Regions from separate parts of the Bradyrhizobium sp. BR 10261 genome, predicted to be linked through region 2. Evidence: predicted binding sites of a transcription regulator. Region 2 holds the regulator's gene; each other region holds the start of a gene.
What was found. The regulator PhoB, encoded in region 2, activates phosphate uptake and scavenging genes when phosphate is short. The targets are predictions, from matches to a motif close to TGTCATNNANCTGTCAT.
Positions count from the first base shown of each region.

Region 1: a site for PhoB is predicted at 3,630-3,646, ahead of HYH07_RS29150 (glycerophosphodiester phosphodiesterase family protein). Genes of this name have one in related genera too.
Region 3: a site for PhoB is predicted at 3,922-3,938, ahead of HYH07_RS15555 (YdcH family protein). Genes of this name have one in related genera too.

Region 1 is NZ_JACOFQ010000031.1:32,930-39,377, reverse strand. It holds gene HYH07_RS29170 (NADPH-dependent FMN reductase) at 1-133, shown strand, start outside; gene HYH07_RS29165 (septum formation initiator family protein) at 305-622, shown strand; gene HYH07_RS29160 (GAF domain-containing protein) at 810-1,769, shown strand; gene adh (aldehyde dehydrogenase) at 2,035-3,552, shown strand; gene HYH07_RS29150 (glycerophosphodiester phosphodiesterase family protein) at 3,712-5,091, shown strand; gene pdhA (pyruvate dehydrogenase (acetyl-transferring) E1 component subunit alpha) at 5,346-6,368, shown strand; gene HYH07_RS29140 (pyruvate dehydrogenase complex E1 component subunit beta) at 6,397-6,448, shown strand, end outside.
Region 2 is NZ_JACOFQ010000016.1:98,580-105,027, reverse strand. It holds gene argF (ornithine carbamoyltransferase) at 1-53, opposite strand, end outside; gene HYH07_RS20050 (aspartate aminotransferase family protein) at 53-1,255, opposite strand; gene HYH07_RS20045 (GcrA family cell cycle regulator) at 1,722-2,234, shown strand; gene phoB (phosphate regulon transcriptional regulator PhoB) at 2,327-3,040, opposite strand; gene phoU (phosphate signaling complex protein PhoU) at 3,063-3,779, opposite strand; gene pstB (phosphate ABC transporter ATP-binding protein PstB) at 3,791-4,612, opposite strand; gene pstA (phosphate ABC transporter permease PstA) at 4,609-5,454, opposite strand; gene pstC (phosphate ABC transporter permease subunit PstC) at 5,456-6,445, opposite strand.
Region 3 is NZ_JACOFQ010000011.1:186,813-193,260, forward strand. It holds gene HYH07_RS15545 (EAL domain-containing protein) at 1-2,041, opposite strand, end outside; gene HYH07_RS15550 (NAD(P)/FAD-dependent oxidoreductase) at 2,250-3,353, shown strand; gene HYH07_RS15555 (YdcH family protein) at 3,654-3,836, opposite strand; gene HYH07_RS15560 (YdcH family protein) at 4,166-4,372, shown strand; gene HYH07_RS15565 (hypothetical protein) at 4,543-4,749, shown strand; gene HYH07_RS15570 (hypothetical protein) at 4,773-5,024, shown strand; gene HYH07_RS15575 (GGDEF domain-containing protein) at 5,106-5,816, opposite strand; gene purE (5-(carboxyamino)imidazole ribonucleotide mutase) at 5,958-6,446, shown strand; gene HYH07_RS15585 (5-(carboxyamino)imidazole ribonucleotide synthase) at 6,443-6,448, shown strand, end outside.

The DNA.
Region 1 (6,448 bases), on a different contig from region 2:
GCCCGAGACCTATCTGAACGGGGTCGGCGACGCCTTCGATGCCGAGGGCAACCTGACCAAGGACTCGCTGAAGGGCGTGCTCCAGGCTTACCTCGACGCGTTTGCCGCGCACGTCGCCAAGCATCACGGGTAAGCCGCTCACTTCGTCATTCCAGGGCGATGCGAAGCATCGAGCCCGGGATCCATTTCCCGACGGAGGTTGTGGCCTGATGGATTCCGGGTTCGCGCGGCGCGCGCCCCGGAATGCCAACGACCGGGACCGGGCGTCAATACTCCCTTAACCAAGCTGGCCCATCTTGCCATCATGGTCTCCCGCGCCCGCCTCAAATCGATCCTGACCGGCCTTGCCCTCTATGCGATGGCGGCGGCCATCGTCGGCTATTTCGGCGTCAACGCCTATACCGGCAAATACGGCCTCAACGCGCGCCAGGAGCTCGACCAGGAGATCATCGCGCTGACCAGCGAGCTGGCCCAGCTCAAGCGCGAGCGTGCCCGCAGCGAGCAGCGCGTGTCGCTGCTGCGCACCGAGAAGATCGACCCTGACATGCTGGACGAGCGGGCCCGGTTCCAGCTCGACTATGTCAATCCGCACGACCTGGTTCGCATGATCCCGCAGAACTAGTGCTTTCCAGTATCCGAAACTGACGGCGAAAGCCGCCGCCGACTATTCCGAAGGTCGTAGGACCGCCGCCTTGACGCCGCCGGGGCGAGAGAGGCATTGCTTGTCCGCGCGCGATGCCGCCGCGGATTGACGGAGATCAATCGGGCTCGCGAGGCGCCGCCTAGACTGCTTTCCGGAGGAAACGGTGATGGATGGGTCAATGCCCCGGCATCACGCGGCTCGTGTCGAAGCCGCCATTGCATCAGGCCAGGCGGCTCGGTCCGCACTCGTGGCCTCGTGGCGCCGTTCGTCCCGTTTGCATCATCTCGACCCTTCCGGCCGCAGCGCGCCGCTGCGGCTGAGTGACGTCGAGCTGAGACAGGCGCGCGAGCGCATCGCGCCGCTGCTCGCCGCCGCGCAAGGCGCCATGGACCGGCTCTATCAGGCAGTTGGCGCGGCCGGCTGTTGCGTGCTGCTTGCCGATGGCGACGGTGTACCGGTCGACCGCCGTGGCACGCCGGCGGATGATGCAACATTCCAATCCTGGGGCCTGTGGACCGGCGCGCTCTGGAGCGAGGAGCACGAGGGCACCAATGGTATCGGCACCTGTGTCGTCGAGCAGCGGCCGCTGACGATCGATCGCGACCAGCACTTCTTCACCCGCAACACGCTGCTCAGCTGCACCGCCGTTCCGATCTACGATCACGAGGCGGCCTTTGCCGGCGTGCTCGACGTCTCCTCCTGCCGTGCCGACCGCACCGACGCGTTCTCCAGCCTGATCGCGCTGGCCGCGGCCGAGGCGGCGAGGCGCATCGAGGCTGATTTGTTTCGCCGCGCCTTCGCCCATGCCCGCATCGTGCTGACACAAGGACCGGACGGCCAGTCGATCGGACTCGTCGCTGTCGATGCGGACGATCTCGTGATCGGCGCGACCCGCACCGCCCGGGCCGGACTCGGGATCGTGCCGGGCAGGGCGCTGCGGCCGGTTCCCGCGGCAGACCTGCTCGGCGGCGAGCCCGCACAGGATCATCTCGCCGGCGGCCAGCGCGCGGTGCTGCAGCGGGCGCTGCTCCGCGCCGGCGGCAACGTGTCGGCCGCCGCCAAGGCCCTCGGCGTCAGCCGCGCCACGCTGCACCGGAAGCTGAAGCGGTTCGAGCTGAAGCACTGAGGCCGCTGCTTCCTCATTGGTCATTGCGAGGAGCCCTTGCGACGAAGCAATCCAGTGTCCCCAAGCAGGGATTCTGGATTGCTTCGCTGCGCTCGCAATGACGACGTGGAAGCAGAGCGTATCACCCACGACTGTCGCAGTTCTGCGACAGGTCCGCTCCACCTTCGCATCCACCCGGGCTGACAGAAAGCACCTCCCGCGAGATCGTTGGCGCAAGTCGTGAACACACGACGATTGGCGCAAACATCAACATCGGGAGTGATCAATGAACAAGGTTGAATTCCTCGGCGTCACCCAAAGCCCGTTCGCCGAACGCTACGACAATTTCATCGGCGGCAAGTTCGTGGCGCCGATCTCGGGCAAATATTTCGACAACGCCTCGCCGGTGACCGGCAAGATCGTCTGCAAGATCGCGCGCTCCGACGCACAGGACGTCGAAGCCGCCCTCGATGCGGCCCATGCCGCCAAGGCAGCCTGGGGACGCACCAGCGTCGCCGAGCGCGCTGCGATCCTCAACAAGATCGCCGATCGCATGGAGGAGAATCTCGAGCGCCTCGCGATCGCCGAGACCTGGGATAACGGCAAGCCGATCCGCGAGACCCGGGCCGCCGACCTGCCGCTCGCCATCGATCATTTCCGCTATTTCGCCGGCGTCGTCCGCGCCCAGGAAGGCTCGATCGGCGAGATCGACCACGACACGATCGCCTATCATTTCCACGAGCCGCTCGGTGTCGTCGGCCAGATCATCCCCTGGAACTTCCCCCTCCTGATGGCGTGCTGGAAGCTCGCGCCGGCGCTTGCCGCCGGCAATTGCGTGGTGCTCAAGCCCGCCGAGCAGACCCCGGCCTCGATTATCGTGTGGGCCGAGATCATCGGCGATCTCCTGCCGCCGGGCGTGCTCAACATCGTCAACGGCTTTGGCCTGGAGGCCGGCAAGCCGCTCGCCTCCAGCCCGCGGATCGCAAAAATCGCCTTCACCGGCGAGACCACGACCGGCCGGCTGATCATGCAATATGCCAGCCAGAACCTGATTCCCGTGACGCTGGAGCTCGGCGGCAAATCGCCGAACATCTTCTTCAAGGACGTCACCGCCGAAGACGACGATTTCTTCGACAAGGCGATCGAAGGCTTTGTCATGTTCGCGCTGAACCAGGGCGAGGTCTGCACCTGTCCGAGCCGGGCGCTGGTCCACGCCGATATCTACGATCGCTTCATGGAGCGGGCGCTGAAGCGCGTCGCCGCCATCAAGCAGGGCGATCCGCGTGCGGCCGACACCATGATCGGCGCGCAAGCCTCCAGCGAGCAGCTCGCAAAGATCCTGTCCTATATCGACATTGGCAAAGAGGAGGGCGCGAAGGTGCTGGCCGGCGGCGGACGCGCCGAGCTCGGCGGCGACCTCTCGGGCGGCTTCTACGTCCAGCCGACGGTGTTCGAAGGCCACAACAAGATGAGGATCTTCCAGGAGGAGATTTTTGGCCCCGTGGTCTCGGTCACGACCTTCAAGTCCGACGACGAAGCGCTCGCGATCGCCAACGACACGCTCTATGGCCTCGGGGCCGGCGTCTGGAGCCGCGACGCCAACCGCTGCTACCGCTTCGGCCGGGCGATCCAGGCCGGCCGGGTCTGGACCAATTGCTACCATGCCTATCCCGCCCATGCCGCCTTCGGTGGCTACAAGCAGTCGGGCGTCGGTCGCGAGACCCACAAGATGATGCTCGATCACTATCAGCAGACCAAGAACCTCCTGGTCAGCTACAGCCCGAAGAAGCTCGGCTTCTTCTGATCGACAGGTCTGATTGAGAAGGCACAGGCGGCGTTGGAAGGGCGCCGCCTGTGCACATCCGTGACCGCCCGACCCGCCGTCATCCGTCTGTCAGATTATTGAGACAAGACGACAGCCGATCGCGACGACGCGATGCGAGGCACAGAGGGAGGCGCGGCCATGACGAACAATCTCTTGCGGCGGAAGATGCATGTCAGAGCGATGCTGCTCGGCGCGGCCTTGGCGTTGCTGGTGCCGTCGATGGCGGTGGCCCAGTCTGCGCCATCGGGTGCCAAGCCGTTTCTGACCGTCGACGGAAAGGCGCCGCTGATCCTCGGACATCGCGGCGTGCCGGGGCTGGTGCCCGAAGAGACCGAGGCCTCCTACGAGCTCGCGGCCGCGCTCGGAACCGACGCGCTCGAAGAGGATCTGCACCTCACCAAGGACTGCGTCCTGGTCGCGCGTCACAACCCCTGGCTGGCCGACAACACCAATGTGGCCGACGTGGCGAAGACCAACACAGCGGTCGCAGCCCGCAAGCGCACAGTATCAGGTGTGCGCGTCAAGGCGCCGGCCGCCGCCGGCACGCCGGCCGACTATCTCACGGATCTCACCGATCCCTCCGATCCCAAATCGGTGCTGAAGTCATTGATCGTCGACGGTGAGGATCACACCAATGATTGGTCGCTCACCGACTTCACCATGGCCGAGCTGAAGCAGTGGATCCGCGGCACCACCTACGATGCGGCCAATGAGCGGCCGAAGATCTTCAACGGCAAATTCCCCGTCATCAGCTTCCAGGACATCCTCGATATCGCCAAGGCCAAGAGCAAGGAGACGGGGCGTCCCATCCTGGTCTATCCGGAAACCAAGAATCCGACCTGGAACAATGCCCAGGCAATCGCAAACGGCTGCGGCGCGCCGGGCAGCCGTCCGTTGGAAGATGCCCTGATCAAGATCATCAACGACAACGGCCTCAACACCAAGGACGCGCCCATCCTGGTTCAGAGCTTCGAGCCCGGCAGCCTGAAATATATGCGTAACCATGGCCTTCAGACCCGGCAGGTGCAGCTCATCGACGGCAACGGCATCGACTTCAAGACCGGCAAGGTGCTGCTCGACAACATCACCAATTCACGTCCGTTCGACTGGACGGTGGCGGGCGATGCACGCTTGTATGATGCGATGCTGACGCCTGAGGGCCTCGCCGAGATCAAGACCTATGCCGAAGGCATCGGTCCGTGGAAGCCCTATATCGTTCCGCTTAAGGTCGCCTTGTGGAAGGACACCAATGCCGACGGCACGCCCTACAAGGGATCGACACCGGCAGCTTCGACCCAGGAGGCGACCGGCCTGATTGCCGATGCGCACAAGCTCGGCCTGTTCGTCCACGTCTTCACGTTCCGTAACGAGAAGAAATATCTTGCAGCCGACTATCACGCCGATCCGGCCAAGGAATATCTCAAATTTTTCCGGCTTGGCGTCGATGGCGTCTTCACCGACTTCACGCACACTGGCGTTGCCGCCCGCGCTGCGTATTTGCGCGAGCTGGGCTGGTAGGTCCGGCGGTTCGAATCGGACACGCCGCGGGGCTCGGCACCCGAGATATGCGTGTCCGATGTCGTCGCCGCGCTTGTGTGCAGAGCTCTCGCAGGCGCGGAGCTAATGTTGCCTGATCCAGCGCCAAAAGTTTTGCAAAATTTCGGCCACGCTGCAGTGCGGCATAATGAAAGTCGTCCTATGCCGCTGCGGTGCTTTCACACCCGATTGAGTTAGGTTAGAGAGGACCTAGATTTCTCTGACCCGGAATTCCCATGGCCGCACCCAAGAAAGCCGCCGCAAGCGCTGAGCACGATAAAACCAACGGCGGTTCGCCCCCGGAATTCACCAGGGAGCAGGAGCTGAAGGCGCTCCGCGACATGCTCCTGATCCGGCGGTTCGAGGAAAAGGCCGGCCAGCTCTACGGCATGGGTGCGATCGGCGGCTTCTGCCATCTCTATATCGGCCAGGAAGCCGTGGTAGTTGGTATGCAGATGGCCCTGAAAGAGGGCGATCAGGTCATCACCGGCTATCGCGACCACGGCCATATGCTTGCCACCGGCATGGAGGCCAATGGGGTGATGGCCGAGCTTACGGGACGCCGCGGCGGCTATTCCAAGGGCAAGGGCGGCTCCATGCACATGTTCAGCAAGGAGAAGCACTTCTATGGCGGCCACGGCATCGTCGGTGCGCAGGTTTCGCTCGGCACCGGTCTTGCCTTCGCCAACAATTACCGCAGCAACGGCAATGTCAGCGTCACCTATTTCGGCGACGGTGCGGCCAACCAAGGCCAGGTCTATGAGAGCTTCAACATGGCGGAGCTCTGGAAATTGCCGGTGATCTACGTCATCGAGAACAACCGCTACGCCATGGGCACTTCGGTCTCGCGCGCCTCGGCGCAGCAGGACTTTTCCAAGCGCGGCGTGTCCTTCAACATCCCCGGCAAGCAGGTCGACGGCATGGACGTCCGCGCCGTCAAGGCCGCGGGCGAGGAGGCGGCGGCCTGGTGCCGCGCCGGCAAGGGCCCCTACATCCTTGAGATGCAGACCTACCGCTATCGCGGCCACTCGATGTCCGACCCGGCGAAATACCGCACGCGCGAGGAGGTCGAGAAGGTCCGTCACGACCAGGATCCGATCGAGCAGGTGCGTAACCGCCTGTTGGCGGCCAAGGTCAGCGAGGCCGATCTCAAGGCGATCGATGCCGAGGTGCGGGACATCGTCAACGCCTCCGCCGACTTTGCCCAGCATGATCCCGAGCCGGATGCCGCCGAGCTCTGGACCGACGTTTACCGCTAAGGGCGCGCAAGCTTTCTTTGGAGTCGATATGCCAATTCAAGTGCTGATGCCCGCGTTGTCGCCCACGATGGAAAAGGGCA
Region 2 (6,448 bases):
TCCGACAGCGGCAGCTCGTTGATATCGAGGAAGTGCTTGGGTGCCTTGCTCATCAGCTTGCCGCCCGCTTGTTGCCTGACAGCGCCGTGCAGGCGCGTTCGAGCCTGACGATGCTGTCCTCGATTTCCGCCTCGGTGACGATCAAGGGCGGCAGGAAGCGCACGACATTGTCGCCGGCGCCGACGGTGAGCAGCTTCTCGTTGCGCAAGGCTGCGACCAGATCACCCGATGGCACCACGGCCTTGATGCCGATCAAGAGCCCCTCGCCGCGGATTTCGCTGACGATATCGGGGTGACGGTCGATCACGGAGGCGAGCTTCTGCTTGAGCAGCAGCGACATCTTCTGCACGTGGTCGAAGAAGCCGGGCTTGAGCATGACGTCGAGCACGGCGTTCGCGGCCGCGATCGCCAGCGGATTGCCGCCGAAGGTCGAGCCGTGCGAGCCGGGGCCCATGCCGGCGGCCGCATCTGCAGTCGCCAGGATCGCACCGATCGGAAAACCGCCGCCGAGCGCTTTCGCCAGCGACATCACGTCGGGTGTGACGCCGGTGCGGCGATGGGCGAAGAGATCGCCGGTGCGGCCCATGCCGGTCTGCACCTCGTCGAAGGCCAGCAGCAAGCCTTTCTCGTCGCAGAGCTGGCGGAGCGCCTTGAGGAAGGCTGATGTCGCCGGACGCACACCGCCCTCGCCCTGGATCGGCTCGATCAGGATGCCGGCGGTATGTGGACCGATCGCCTTCTTCACGGCCTCGATGTCGCCATGCGGGACCTGGTCGAAGCCGTCCATCGGCGGACCGAAGCCTTCGAGATATTTTGCCGATCCCGTCGCGGCCAGCGTCGCGAGCGTGCGGCCGTGGAAGGCGCCCTCGAAGGTGATGATGCGATAGCGCTCCGGATGGCCCTTGGAGAAGTGATGATGGCGGACCAGCTTGATCACGCCCTCCAGCGCCTCGGCGCCGGAATTACAGAAGAACACGAAGTCGGCAAAGCTCTCATTGCAAAGACGCGCAGCGAGCTTCTCGCCGTCAGGGCTCTGGAACAGGTTCGACATGTGCCAGAGTTTCGTGGCCTGCTCCTGCAGCGCCTTGACCAGCGCCGGATGGGCATGGCCGAGTGCATTGACCGCAACGCCCGAGGTGAAATCGAGATAGCGATCGCCATTGGTTGCGATCAACCAGACGCCTTCACCGCGCTCAAAACCGATATCGGCCCTGGCGAAAACGGGGAGCAAATGCGGCGCGGCGCTGTTGGTCATGACGATCTCTTTGGTGGTCATCAGGATGTTTCGGACGGCCTGAACACGCATGGCGCAGCGCGTCATTTGGCCCGGAAAACGAAACGTGCCGCCTTTTAAGGGCGGCACGCGCGACTATCTTATGCTTGGCAATACGGGTGTCAATGCCGCCCGGAAAGCCTCGCGAAACGCTGAATCCGTAGTCTTGCGGTGGCGATTTTGCGGGATTTTCGCCACGGAACATGTGGACGCGAGTCGGCGGACTCTTGCGCGTGAGTCACGGCATATTGTAGCGTTTGGCTTGTCAGATACGACATCTCGTGCAGCGGTTCTGATCCCAAAAGTCCTCATGTACCGGCGTAAACGTTCGGGCGCATCTGGTGCGCCCGGCGAGCCTTAAGGGATTCTGGCGGCACGGGTTTTTCGAAGCTTAGGCATTCGTCGTGAGGCCCCGCAGATGGCTGGCGCCGGCGAAGGAAAGGATGCAATGACGGTTTTGACCTGGTCAGATGATCGCGTCGAGCAGCTGAAAAAGCTCTGGGAGGCCGGACTTTCGGCCAGCCAGATCGCCGCTGAGCTTGGAAACGTGACCCGCAACGCCGTAATCGGCAAGGTGCACAGGCTCGGCCTGTCCGGCCGCGCCAAGAGCCCCTCATCAGCAGCTCCGCGGCCGCGCAAGGCGCGTCCCGCGCAGCACATGATGCGGGTGAGCCGCCCCATGGCGCGCGGCAACACCGCGCTTGCGCAAGCTTTCGAGGTCGAGGTCGAGGCTGAACCTGTTACCTACGACAACGTTGTGCCGATGAGCCAGCGGCTCTCGTTGCTCGAATTGAACGAGGCCACCTGCCACTGGCCGGTCGGCGATCCCTCAAGCCCGGATTTCTTCTTCTGCGGCGGCAAGGCGCTCTCCGGCCTGCCCTACTGCGCCCAGCACTCGCGCGTGGCGTATCAGCCGGCGGCGGATCGCCGACGGGCGCCGGCGAAGCCGGGCACGCGCTGAGTACTTGGTTCAGACGACATCGTCGCGGTACAGGCCGGGACGAAAAAAAGCGCGCCACCTGGCGCGCTTTTTTTTGTTTGCTGGCGGGCAGCTTAGCTTGACGTCTGCTCGGCCTTCGCGAAGCGATCGTCGAGCGCGTAGCCTGCGCCGCGAACGGTGCGGATCGGGTCCTGCTCGCGGCCGAGATTGAGCAGCTTGCGCAGGCGGCCGATATGCACGTCGACGGTGCGTTCGTCGATATAGATGTCGCGGCCCCAGACGCTGTCGAGTAGCTGCTCGCGCGAGAACACCCGGCCGGGATGCTCCAGGAAGAACTCCAGCAGGCGATATTCGGTCGGTCCGAGATCGATCGGCCGGCCCGAGCGCGCCACGCGGCGCTTCTCGCGATCGAGCTCGATGTCGCCGAAGGCGAGCACGGTCGCGAGCCGCTCGGGGCTGGCGCGCCGCAGCAGGCCCTTCACCCGCGCGAGCAGCTCGGGCACCGAGAACGGCTTGACGATGTAATCGTCGGCGCCGGTGGCAAGGCCCCTGACACGCTCGCTCTCCTCGCCGCGCGCGGTGAGCATGATGATCGGCAGCTGCTTGGTGTCGGATCGCGTCCGCAACCGGCGGCATAGCTCGATCCCGGACAGGCCCGGCAACATCCAGTCGAGCACGATCAGATCGGGGATGTGCTCCTTGAGGCGGGTGTCGGCGTCGTCGCCGCGCATCACCGTCTCCACGTCATAGCCGTCGCCTTCGAGGTTGTAGCGGAGAAGCTCGGTCAGAGCTTCCTCGTCCTCAACCACCATAATGCGTGCGCCCATGGGCTCGTCGCTCCTTGCGTAATCAGGTGTTCGGGACCGTCGTGGCGAACGTCGTCATGTCGCCCTTCGGCCGCTTGTCGGTGATGGCCTGGCCTTCGATCATGTAGAATACGGTCTCGGCGATGTTGGTGGCGTGGTCGCCGATCCGCTCGATGTTCTTGGCGCAGAACATCAGATGGATGCAGAACGAGATGTTGCGCGGATCCTCCATCATGTAGGTGAGGAGCTCGCGGAACAGCGAGGTGCAGATGGCATCGACTTCCTCGTCACCCTTCCACACCGCCATCGCCGCCGGCAGATCGTGCGCGGCATAGGCGTCCAGCACCGATTTGACCTGCTGCTGCACGAGGTCTGTCATGTGCTCGAGGCCGCGGAACAGCTTGAGCGGATGGAAATCCGTCTCCAGCGCCGCGACGCGCTTGCCCATGTTCTTGGCGAGGTCGCCGATGCGCTCGAGGTCGGTCGCAACCCGCATGGCGCCGACGATCTCGCGCAAGTCCACCGCCATCGGCTGGCGGCGCGCGATGGTCAGCACGGCGCGCTCCTCGATCTTCTTCTGGAGCGCGTCGAGCTCGGCATCGATGGTGACGACGCGCTGGCCCAGCGCGACGTCGCGGCGGATCAGCGCATCGACGGAATCGACGATCATGCGCTCGGCGATGCCGCCCATCTCGGCGACCAGGCGGGTGAGCTCCTGAAGGTCGGTGTCGAAGGCTTTTGCGGTATGTTCGGAAGCCATGTCCTGTCTCCTCAGCCGAACCGGCCGGTGATGTAATCCTGCGTGCGCCGGTCCGACGGCGACGTGAAGATCTTGCTGGTGTCGTCGAACTCGATCAGCTCGCCCAGATACATGAAGGCGGTCTTGTCGGAGACGCGGGCCGCCTGCTGCATGTTGTGGGTGACGATCGCGATGGTGTAGTTCTCGGACAGTTCCTGGATCAGCTCCTCGACCTTGGCGGTCGAGATCGGATCGAGCGCCGAGCAGGGTTCGTCGAACAGGATCACTTCAGGCCGCACCGCGACGGTGCGGGCGATGCAGAGGCGCTGCTGCTGGCCGCCCGAGAGCGACAGGCCGGAGGCGTTGAGCTTGTCCTTGACCTCGTTCCACAGCGCGCCGCCGCGCAGCGCCTTCTCGACGCGGTCGTCCATCTCGGACTTCGAGATCTTCTCATAGAGGCGGATGCCGAAGGCGATGTTCTCGTAGATCGTCATCGGGAACGGCGTCGGCTTCTGGAACACCATGCCGACGCGGGCGCGCAGCAGGTTGAGATCCAGCTTGGGGTCGAGGATGTTGGTCTGGTCCAGCATCAGCTGACCGGTGACGCGCTGGCCCGGATAGAGGTCATACATCCGGTTGAAGATGCGCAGCAGGGTCGACTTGCCGCAACCGGACGGGCCGATGAAGGCGGTGACGCGGTTGGTACCGAGCGTCAGATTGATGTTCTTCAGCGCCTGGTGCTCGCCGTAATAGAAATTGAGGTTGCGCACCGTCACCTTGGCCGGAGCTTCCGGCAGCGGCTGCTGCGAGGCGAGGTGAGCGTTGGAGCTCACGGATACGGACAGGTCGGTCATTTTGCGGTCCTCTCGGCACCGAGGATGCGGGCGCCAATGTTCAGGGCAAGCACGGTGAGCGTGATCAACAGCGCACCGCTCCAGGCGAGCTGCTTCCAATAGGCGTAAGGGCTCTGGACGAAATTGTTGATGGTGACGGGCAGGTTCGCCATGGTCTTGTTCAGGCCGAGGCTGAAGAACTGGTTCGACAGCGCGGTGAAGAGCAGCGGCGCGGTTTCGCCGGCGACGCGGGCGGTGGCGAGCAGCACGCCGGTGATGAGGCCGGAGCGGGCCGCACGATAGGCGATCCGCTTGATCACCAGCGAGCGCGGCAGGCCGAGGGCGGAAGCGGCCTCGCGCAGCGCGTTCGGCACCAGCAGCAACATGTCCTCGGTCGTGCGCAGCACCACCGGGATCACGATGACGGCCAGCGCGAGCGAGCCCGCAATCGCCGAGAAGCCGCGCATCGGCACCACCACCGCACCGTAGATGAACAGGCCGATGATGATCGAGGGCGCCGACAGCAGGATGTCGTTGATGAAGCGGATCACCGAGGTCAGCTTGTCGTTACGGCCGTACTCGGCGAGATAGGTGCCGGCGAACAGGCCGAGCGGCGCGCCGATGCCGACGCCGATCACGGTCATGATCAGTGAGCCGACGATGGCGTTGCGCAGGCCGCCTTCGGTCGAGCCCGGCGGCGGGGTATCGGCGACGAACAGGTCGAGATTCAGGCCGGCGATGCCGTTATAGAGCAACGTGAGCAGGATCAGCGCGAGCCAGGTAACGCCGATGGCGGCGGCTCCGAAGCAGAGCCCTCGAACGATGATGTCCTTGCGGCGGCGGCGTACATAAATCGGGTTCATGTCACTTCCCCGCCTTCGTTTCCAGGCGCAGCAGCATCAGCCGGGCGGCGGCGAGCACGAAGAATGTCAGCACGAACAGCAACAGGCCGAGCAAGATCAAGCCGGACTGGTGCAGGCCGTCGCTCTCGGCGAATTCGGATGCGATCGCCGCCGAGATCGTGGTGCCAGGCGCGAAGATCGATGACGAGATGCGGAACGAGTTGCCGATGATGAAGGTCACCGCCATGGTCTCGCCGAGCGCGCGGCCCAGGGCCAGCATGACACCGCCGATGATGCCGACACGGGTGTAGGGGATCACGACGCTACGCACCACTTCCCAGGTGGTGCAGCCGACACCATAGGCGGCCTCTTTCAGCACCGGCGGCACGGTCTTGAACACGTCGACCGAGATCGAGGTGATGAAGGGCAGCACCATGATCGCGAGAATCAGCGCGGCATTGAACAGGCTGAGATAGGACGGGGGACCTGCGAAGATCGCGCCCAGCACCGGGACGCCGTCGAAGATCCTGATCATCAAGGGCTGGAAGGTATTGGCCAGGAACGGCCCCAGCACGAAGAAGCCCCACATGCCGTAGATGATCGAGGGAATGCCGGCGAGCAGCTCCACCGCCATGCCGATCGGACGGCGCAGCCATTGCGGGCAGAGCTCGGTCAGGAAGATCGCAATACCGAGACCGACGGGAATGGCGATCAGCATCGCGATGAAGGAGGTGACGAGCGTGCCGTACATCGGTCCGAGCGCGCCGAGCACGGGCGGATCGGCCGACGGCGCCCAGCGCTGCGTCCACAGGAACGCAAAGCCGTATTCCTTCATCGCCGGGAAGGCACCGACGATTAGCGACAGGATGATGCCGCCAAGGATGAGGAGCACCGAGATCGCGGAAAGCCGGGTGATCCAGTAGAAGGTGACATCGCCGAGCTTGAACGCGCTCAAGGCCTTCGCGCGATCATAGGGGCCAGCGTCGTCGACTACATCGCTCTGAACAGCCATTTC
Region 3 (6,448 bases), on a different contig from region 2:
CCTGGCCGCGCACCGGGTGCTGCCAGCGCGCCAAGGCCTCGAAGCCGATGATCTCGCTCTCGGCAACGCTGTTGCGCGCGATGCCCTGCGGCTGGAACGCCAGCGAAAGCTCGCCATTCTTGATCGCCTTTGACAGGTCCTGGTGCAGCACGCGGCGGTCGCGGATCTGCTGGTCCATCTCGGGCTGGTAGAGGCTGATCGTGCCGCGCGATTTCTGCTTGGCGCGGAACAGAGCTGCGCCGGCATTGGCGAGCAGCGAGGCACCATCGGGACCATTGTGCGGAAAGACCGACATGCCGGTGGTGATACCGGCGCGGACCGCGCGGCCGTCGATGTGGAATTCCGGCGCGAGCGCCTCGTCAAGCTGCTGCGCCAGCGTGAGGCCCGCGTCGGGCTGCTTGCCGTCGATGATCAGGCCGAACTCGTCGCCGGACAGGCGCGCCACCAGGCCGCCGCGTGCTGTGTCCTGCAGCCGCTGCGCCACCTCGATCAACAGCTTGTCGCCAAGCGCATGGCCGAACACGTCGTTGACCTCCTTGAGGCCGTCGAGATCGACGCACAGGACCGCGAACTCCTCGTCGGTGCCTTCGCAGGCTTCGATCATCTGGGTCAGCGCCTGAAGGAAGGCAGCGCGGTTCGGCAAATCGGTGAGGCCGTCGTGGTAGGCCATGTGCGCCATCCGCGACTCGGTCTGCCGGCGGTTGGTGACATCCTCATGGGTCTTGATCAGATATTGCGGCTCACCGGAATCGTTGAGCACGGTGGCACGCCGGGTCAGGAACAGGCGCAAGCCGTCCTTGGTGGAGATCGGATGCTCCTCGGTGATCATCCCGCGTTTTTTGATGGCGGCCTCGTCGCGCGCGATGATCAGCTTGGCTTCCTTGGCATTGAAGATGTCGGAGGCAGTCAGGCCGGTGGCTTCCTCGCGCCGGCGGTTCAGAATCGTCTCGGCGCTGCGGTTGGCGAGCAGGTAGCGGCCGTCCTTGACCTGCTCCACGATCAACGCCACCGGAATGTTGTCGACCACAAGCTCGAGGAACTTCTTGGTGCTTTCCAGCTCCATCGACAGCGATTGCCGATCGGTGATGTTCTCGAACACGATCAGCAGGAACTCCGGCTTGTTGCTCTCGTTGCGGACCACGATCCGGATCGAGGCCACCTTGCGCCGGGCCGCGTCGACCTCGACCTCGAATTCGTTGCGATATTGTCCTCCGGGCGCCAGCAATGCGGCCCGATCGGTCGCCTCGATGCTGTCAGCCGATTTCAGGCCGAACAGCTCGCGCGCATTCTTGCCGACGACCTGGTCCCGCGAAAAGCCCCAGAAGTGCTCATAGGCCCGGTTGGCGAAGATATAACGACCGTCCTCGATGTTCTTCGCGGCGACGCAAGCCGGAACGTTGTCCAGCACCGTTTCCAGGAACTGCTTGGTCGAGGCGAGCTGCCGCGAGAGTGCGCGCTGCTCGCTGACGTCGAGATGGGTCGCCACCGAGCCGCCATTGGGCAGCACGAAGTACTTAACCAGAATGGCGCGGCCATCGGACAGTTCCGTGACCAGGCCATTAGGACTCGCCGCCTTCTCGTAGAACTCATCGTCAGAAACGCCAAGAACGCCGCGTTTGCGGCGCAACCCGAGGATGTCGTAGCCGGTCATGCCGGTCCACAGGTCCGAGCGCGCAAGACCGTAGATTTCGAGATAGCGGTCGTTGCAGAAGATGATGCGCCGCTGCGCATCCGTCATCACCACGCCCTGGTTGAGATTGTTCATGGCGGAGGAGATGAAGGCGTTGCGCCGCAACTGCGAACGGTTGCTCCGGCGCTGGGCGGAGTGGATCCACAGCGCGATAGCAACCAGGAACGCGCAGACGACAACGCCGCCGATCAGGGCTTCCCAGACCAGAATGGGATCGACATCGCCAAGCTGGTTGAGCGAAACGAATCCGTTGGCATAGGCACGCGAAGGCGCGACCGCGCTGGTCAGGCACACGAGGGCCTGTACAGCAATCGGAAGCATGCTGCCTTCCTGCCAGTTCTTCTCAGCCATCGGCCACCCGCAATTTCAACTGCGGATTGTCTGGCTTCACGGGTTTGGATCGGGTAAACGCCTGTAGGCCCAACAGAAAAATGTGACGTGAAATACGGCAATTGCCCTGACATGATAAATGCTTTCTTAACGGATAACGCCCGCGCAGCGCGTTTCCCAGGCAAACCGGAACCATCGGCACCACCTTCGTCGGGACTTCTGCATCGCCATGGATAGGGTGGATTGCGTCGTCGTCGGAGCCGGCGTGATCGGGCTCGCGGTGGCAAGGAGGCTCGCACAGGCCGGGCGCGAGGTGATCGTGCTCGAGGAAGCCGAGGCCATCGGCACCGTGACCTCCTCACGCAACAGCGAAGTGATCCATGCCGGGATCTACTACCGTGCCGGAAGCTGGATGGCGCGCATGTGCGTCAGCGGCAAGCATGCGCTGTATCGCTATTGCGACGAGCGCGGCATTCCGCACAAGAACTGCGGCAAGCTGATCGTCGCGACCAATGCGAATGAAACCGAGAAGCTGCAATCGATCAAGGCGCATGCCGAGGCCAATGGCGTGCTCGACATGCAGTTGCTGTCCGGCGAGGCCGCGCGCGCGCTGGAGCCGGCTCTGGCCTGCGACGCCGCCCTGCTGTCGCCGTCGACAGGCATCATCGACAGCCATGCCTATATGCTCTCACTGCGGGGTGAGGCCGAGGAGGCGGGCGCGGCCTTTGCGTTTCACACGCCGCTGATCCGCGCCAAGGCGGAGGCGGGCGTGATCGAGCTCGAAGCCGGCGGCGAAGCGCCGATGACGTTGCAATGCGACCTGCTCGTCAATGCCGCGGGATTGTCGGCGACATCAGTAGCGCGCCACATCGACGGCATGCCGATCGACCGGATTCCGCCGGCCTATCTCGCCAAGGGCAATTATTTCAGCTGCAATGCGCGCGCGCCGTTCTCGCGCCTGATCTATCCGGTGCCCGAACCCGGCGGGCTTGGGGTGCATCTGACGCTGGACATGGCAGGACAGGCGCGATTCGGCCCCGATGTCGAATGGATCGAGACGATCGACTATGAGGTCGATCCGTCGCGCGCCGAGCGGTTCTATCCTGCAATCCGCAAATACTGGCCGACGCTGCCCGATGGCGCGTTGATGCCGAGTTATTCGGGCATCCGCCCCAAGATCGTACCGCCGGCGGTGGCAACGCAGGATTTTCTCATGCAGGGTCCGCGCGACCATGGTGTCGCAGGACTGATCAATCTGTTCGGCATCGAATCGCCGGGACTGACGTCGTCGCTCGCGATCGCGGACCACGTCGCAGAGCTCGCGGAAATCTAGAGCACGATCCGGAATAGCGTGAAGCGGTTTTCCCTCGCGACATCAGCGGAACGCGTTTGCGCGGAGATCATGCTCAAACAAAGAGCTAAAGCGCGATGACGATTCAACCCAATCTCATCGCGCTTGAGAGAGCGCTTGCGCGCGAAGTGAAAATCGGTTCGCGTCAAGAAAACGCGTCCAAATAAAACCCGCTGCACGACGATGATCGCGCGGGTGCGCACCTTGCCGCAGGGACGAGCGCAAAGGCTTTCGTCCCTGCCTGAAAGGATACGATCAAACTTGACGCTGTTACGGGGGTTACTAGTGAAGCGTGTCGCCGGTCTGCTTCAGTCGTTCAATCTGGTCCTTGACCATCAGTTTGCGGCGCTTCAACTCAACAATTTGCAGGTCGTCTGTTGAAAGGTGCACGAGCGCTTCGTGCAATTCGTTTTCGAGAGTTTTGTGCTTCCGTTCCAATTCAACCAGATGTGCCTGAATTGTCATTCGAAACCTCCTCGGTAGGGGTGAACCTTGGATTCGATCCGGACGCGCAAGTGTACATCAGCGATTCGTTCTGTCGATATGTATCCGTCGTTAGACGGTCATTTTTGAAAATTCATATGTAATGAAGCGTGAGTAAGGAACCGCGCGTCGAAAAATCCATGATATCAATGTGCTTGCGCCGCGCGCTTCCCGAATCGTCGAAATATCTTGCGGGAGAGGGGTGCAGGAGGGCCGCAGATCGCTTGCGATCACGCCGCGCAAGGACGATAATTTCCACAGGGCATCCACAGCCTTGATCTCAAGCCTTTCGGTTTTCGGCCACCGCAGACATGACCCATGAAGACGAGCGTGAACTCGAAGCCGAGCTCACCCGGTTGCAGCAGGAACACCGAGATCTCGACGCGGCGATCGATGCACTGCATCAATCGCCTGCCCCCGACCTGTTGCGGTTGCAGCGGTTGAAGAAACGCAAGCTGTTGTTGCGGGACCGTATCGCGTTCATCGAAGACCAGATTACCCCTGACATCATTGCCTGATCCGTGAGCGGTCGCGGATTTGCCGCCACGTGAATCCACTTGACTCAAAAAGAACAAAAGAAGAACATCAATCCCACCGCCCCAAGAACACCTAAGGCTAACGCCCAAGGCTAACACCCAAGGCTAACGCCCACAGCTAATACCCAAGGACACCCGCAAGGACACCGCCGATGTCAGTCCCAGCCCTTCTCGACCACAGCCACTATGAACAGGCCTGCGATCAGGCGATCGCGATGTGCGACGGCAACCTGCGCAGCACCATCAAAGCGCTGATCATGGCCAACGAATATCTGGAAGCCGAGCTGGAAGAATTGCAGGCGGCGATTTCCGCCGGCTGCATTCCGGAGGCTTCGCGCAGCAGGAGCAGCGCCGCCTAAGACCCCACCATTGGAGCAACGCCATGTCAGATGTGACCTACTACGTTGCAATGCCCTTCCTGATCGATGCCGACGGATCGCCTGTCGCGGGCGCGGCAGAAGAATGCCAGAGCCCTACGGCCGCGCTGCGGCGCGCCGAAGCCTTAGCACGCGGCACCGGCCATATCGGCGCAGTCGCGTTCAGTCGCAGCGGCGATCCCATGACCGGTGAATTCGGCGATGCCACGCTGCTGCGCAAATTCGGCAACGTGCCGGAAGATCTCGCAACACTGTAGAGTCTTATTGTTTGAGCATGATCTCTTCGGAAAACCGCTGCACACTTTGCGCTAAAGCGGCCCTTCGGGTCGGATCATGCGCTAGCTGATCCCCGGCTCGTGGCGCCGGTGCGCCTTGCGCACATACATGGCGGCATCGGCCTCCTCCAGCGCACGAGCAGCATCTGAGTGCGCACCGAGCAGCGCGACACCGGCGGAGGCGCCCGCGGTCACGTGCTGCCCGCGAAAGGTGAACGACAAATCGTCGATCGCCTGCTCCAGGATGGCAGCCTTCGCCTTGGCGTCGGTCTCGCTGAGATTCCACAACAGCAGAGCAAACTCATCGCCACCGCGACGGCCGACCACATCCGACGCGCGGATCTGTCGCGTCAGCGTGTTCGCAATCGCCTTGAGCACCTCGTCGCCGGCAGCATGGCCGAAGGAATCATTGATCGGCTTCAGCCGGTCGACGTCGAGCACGATCAGCGCACCGCTGGCACGGTAGCGCTTCATGTAAGCGATGGCGCGCTGGAGCTCGCGCTCGAAGCCGCGCCGGTTGGGAATGTCGAGCAGGAAATCGGTGTCCGCTGCAGCCTCGAGCTCGGCGATGCGTCGAAGCGCCTGCGCGAGCTTGGTCCGCAGGTTGCGGATGGTCGCCTTGCTGCTGTCCTTGCCGGCCTCCTTGGCGCCGATAGCGGTCACGCGACGCGGCGCGGCAGCCGCAGCCCGCTTGGCTGCAGCTTTCGTTCGGCGCCCGCTGGTTTTCCGGCCCTTTTTGGCCTTCACAGCGGTCGCCCTTTTCGGTTTCTTCATGGGCATCCTGCTCAATGAAGGCTTGCGGGGATTCACCAAGACAGGATAGTGCATTCCCTTCTCCTTGCCACCGCCTTGCGAGCCGCCGGCCGGAACCGTTAATCTGGCCTATCTTTCTGTTTTCCGAGCACAATTGATGTCATGACCGCGCCGATCGCCATCATCATGGGAAGCCAGTCGGACTGGGAGACGATGCGGCATGCCGCCGACACGCTCGCAGCGCTCGGTGTCGCCTCCGACACCCGCATCGTTTCGGCTCACCGCACCCCCGACCGGCTGTTTACCTTCGCCAAGGGCGCCAAGGCTGAAGGCTTCAAGGTCATCATCGCCGGCGCCGGCGGGGCCGCGCATCTGCCCGGCATGGCCGCGGCGCTGACGGAACTGCCTGTGTTCGGCGTCCCCGTCGAGTCCAGGACGCTCAAGGGCATCGATTCGCTCTATTCGATCGTTCAGATGCCTGCCGGCATTCCGGTCGGTACGCTCGCGATCGGCAAGGCCGGCGCGATCAACGCGGCGCTGCTGGCGGCGTCCGTGCTGGCGCTGTCCGATCCCGCACTGTCCGATCGCCTCGCGGCCTGGCGCAAGGCGCAGACCGAGGCGGTTGCCGAGCGCCCGGAGGGCAAGGCGTGACT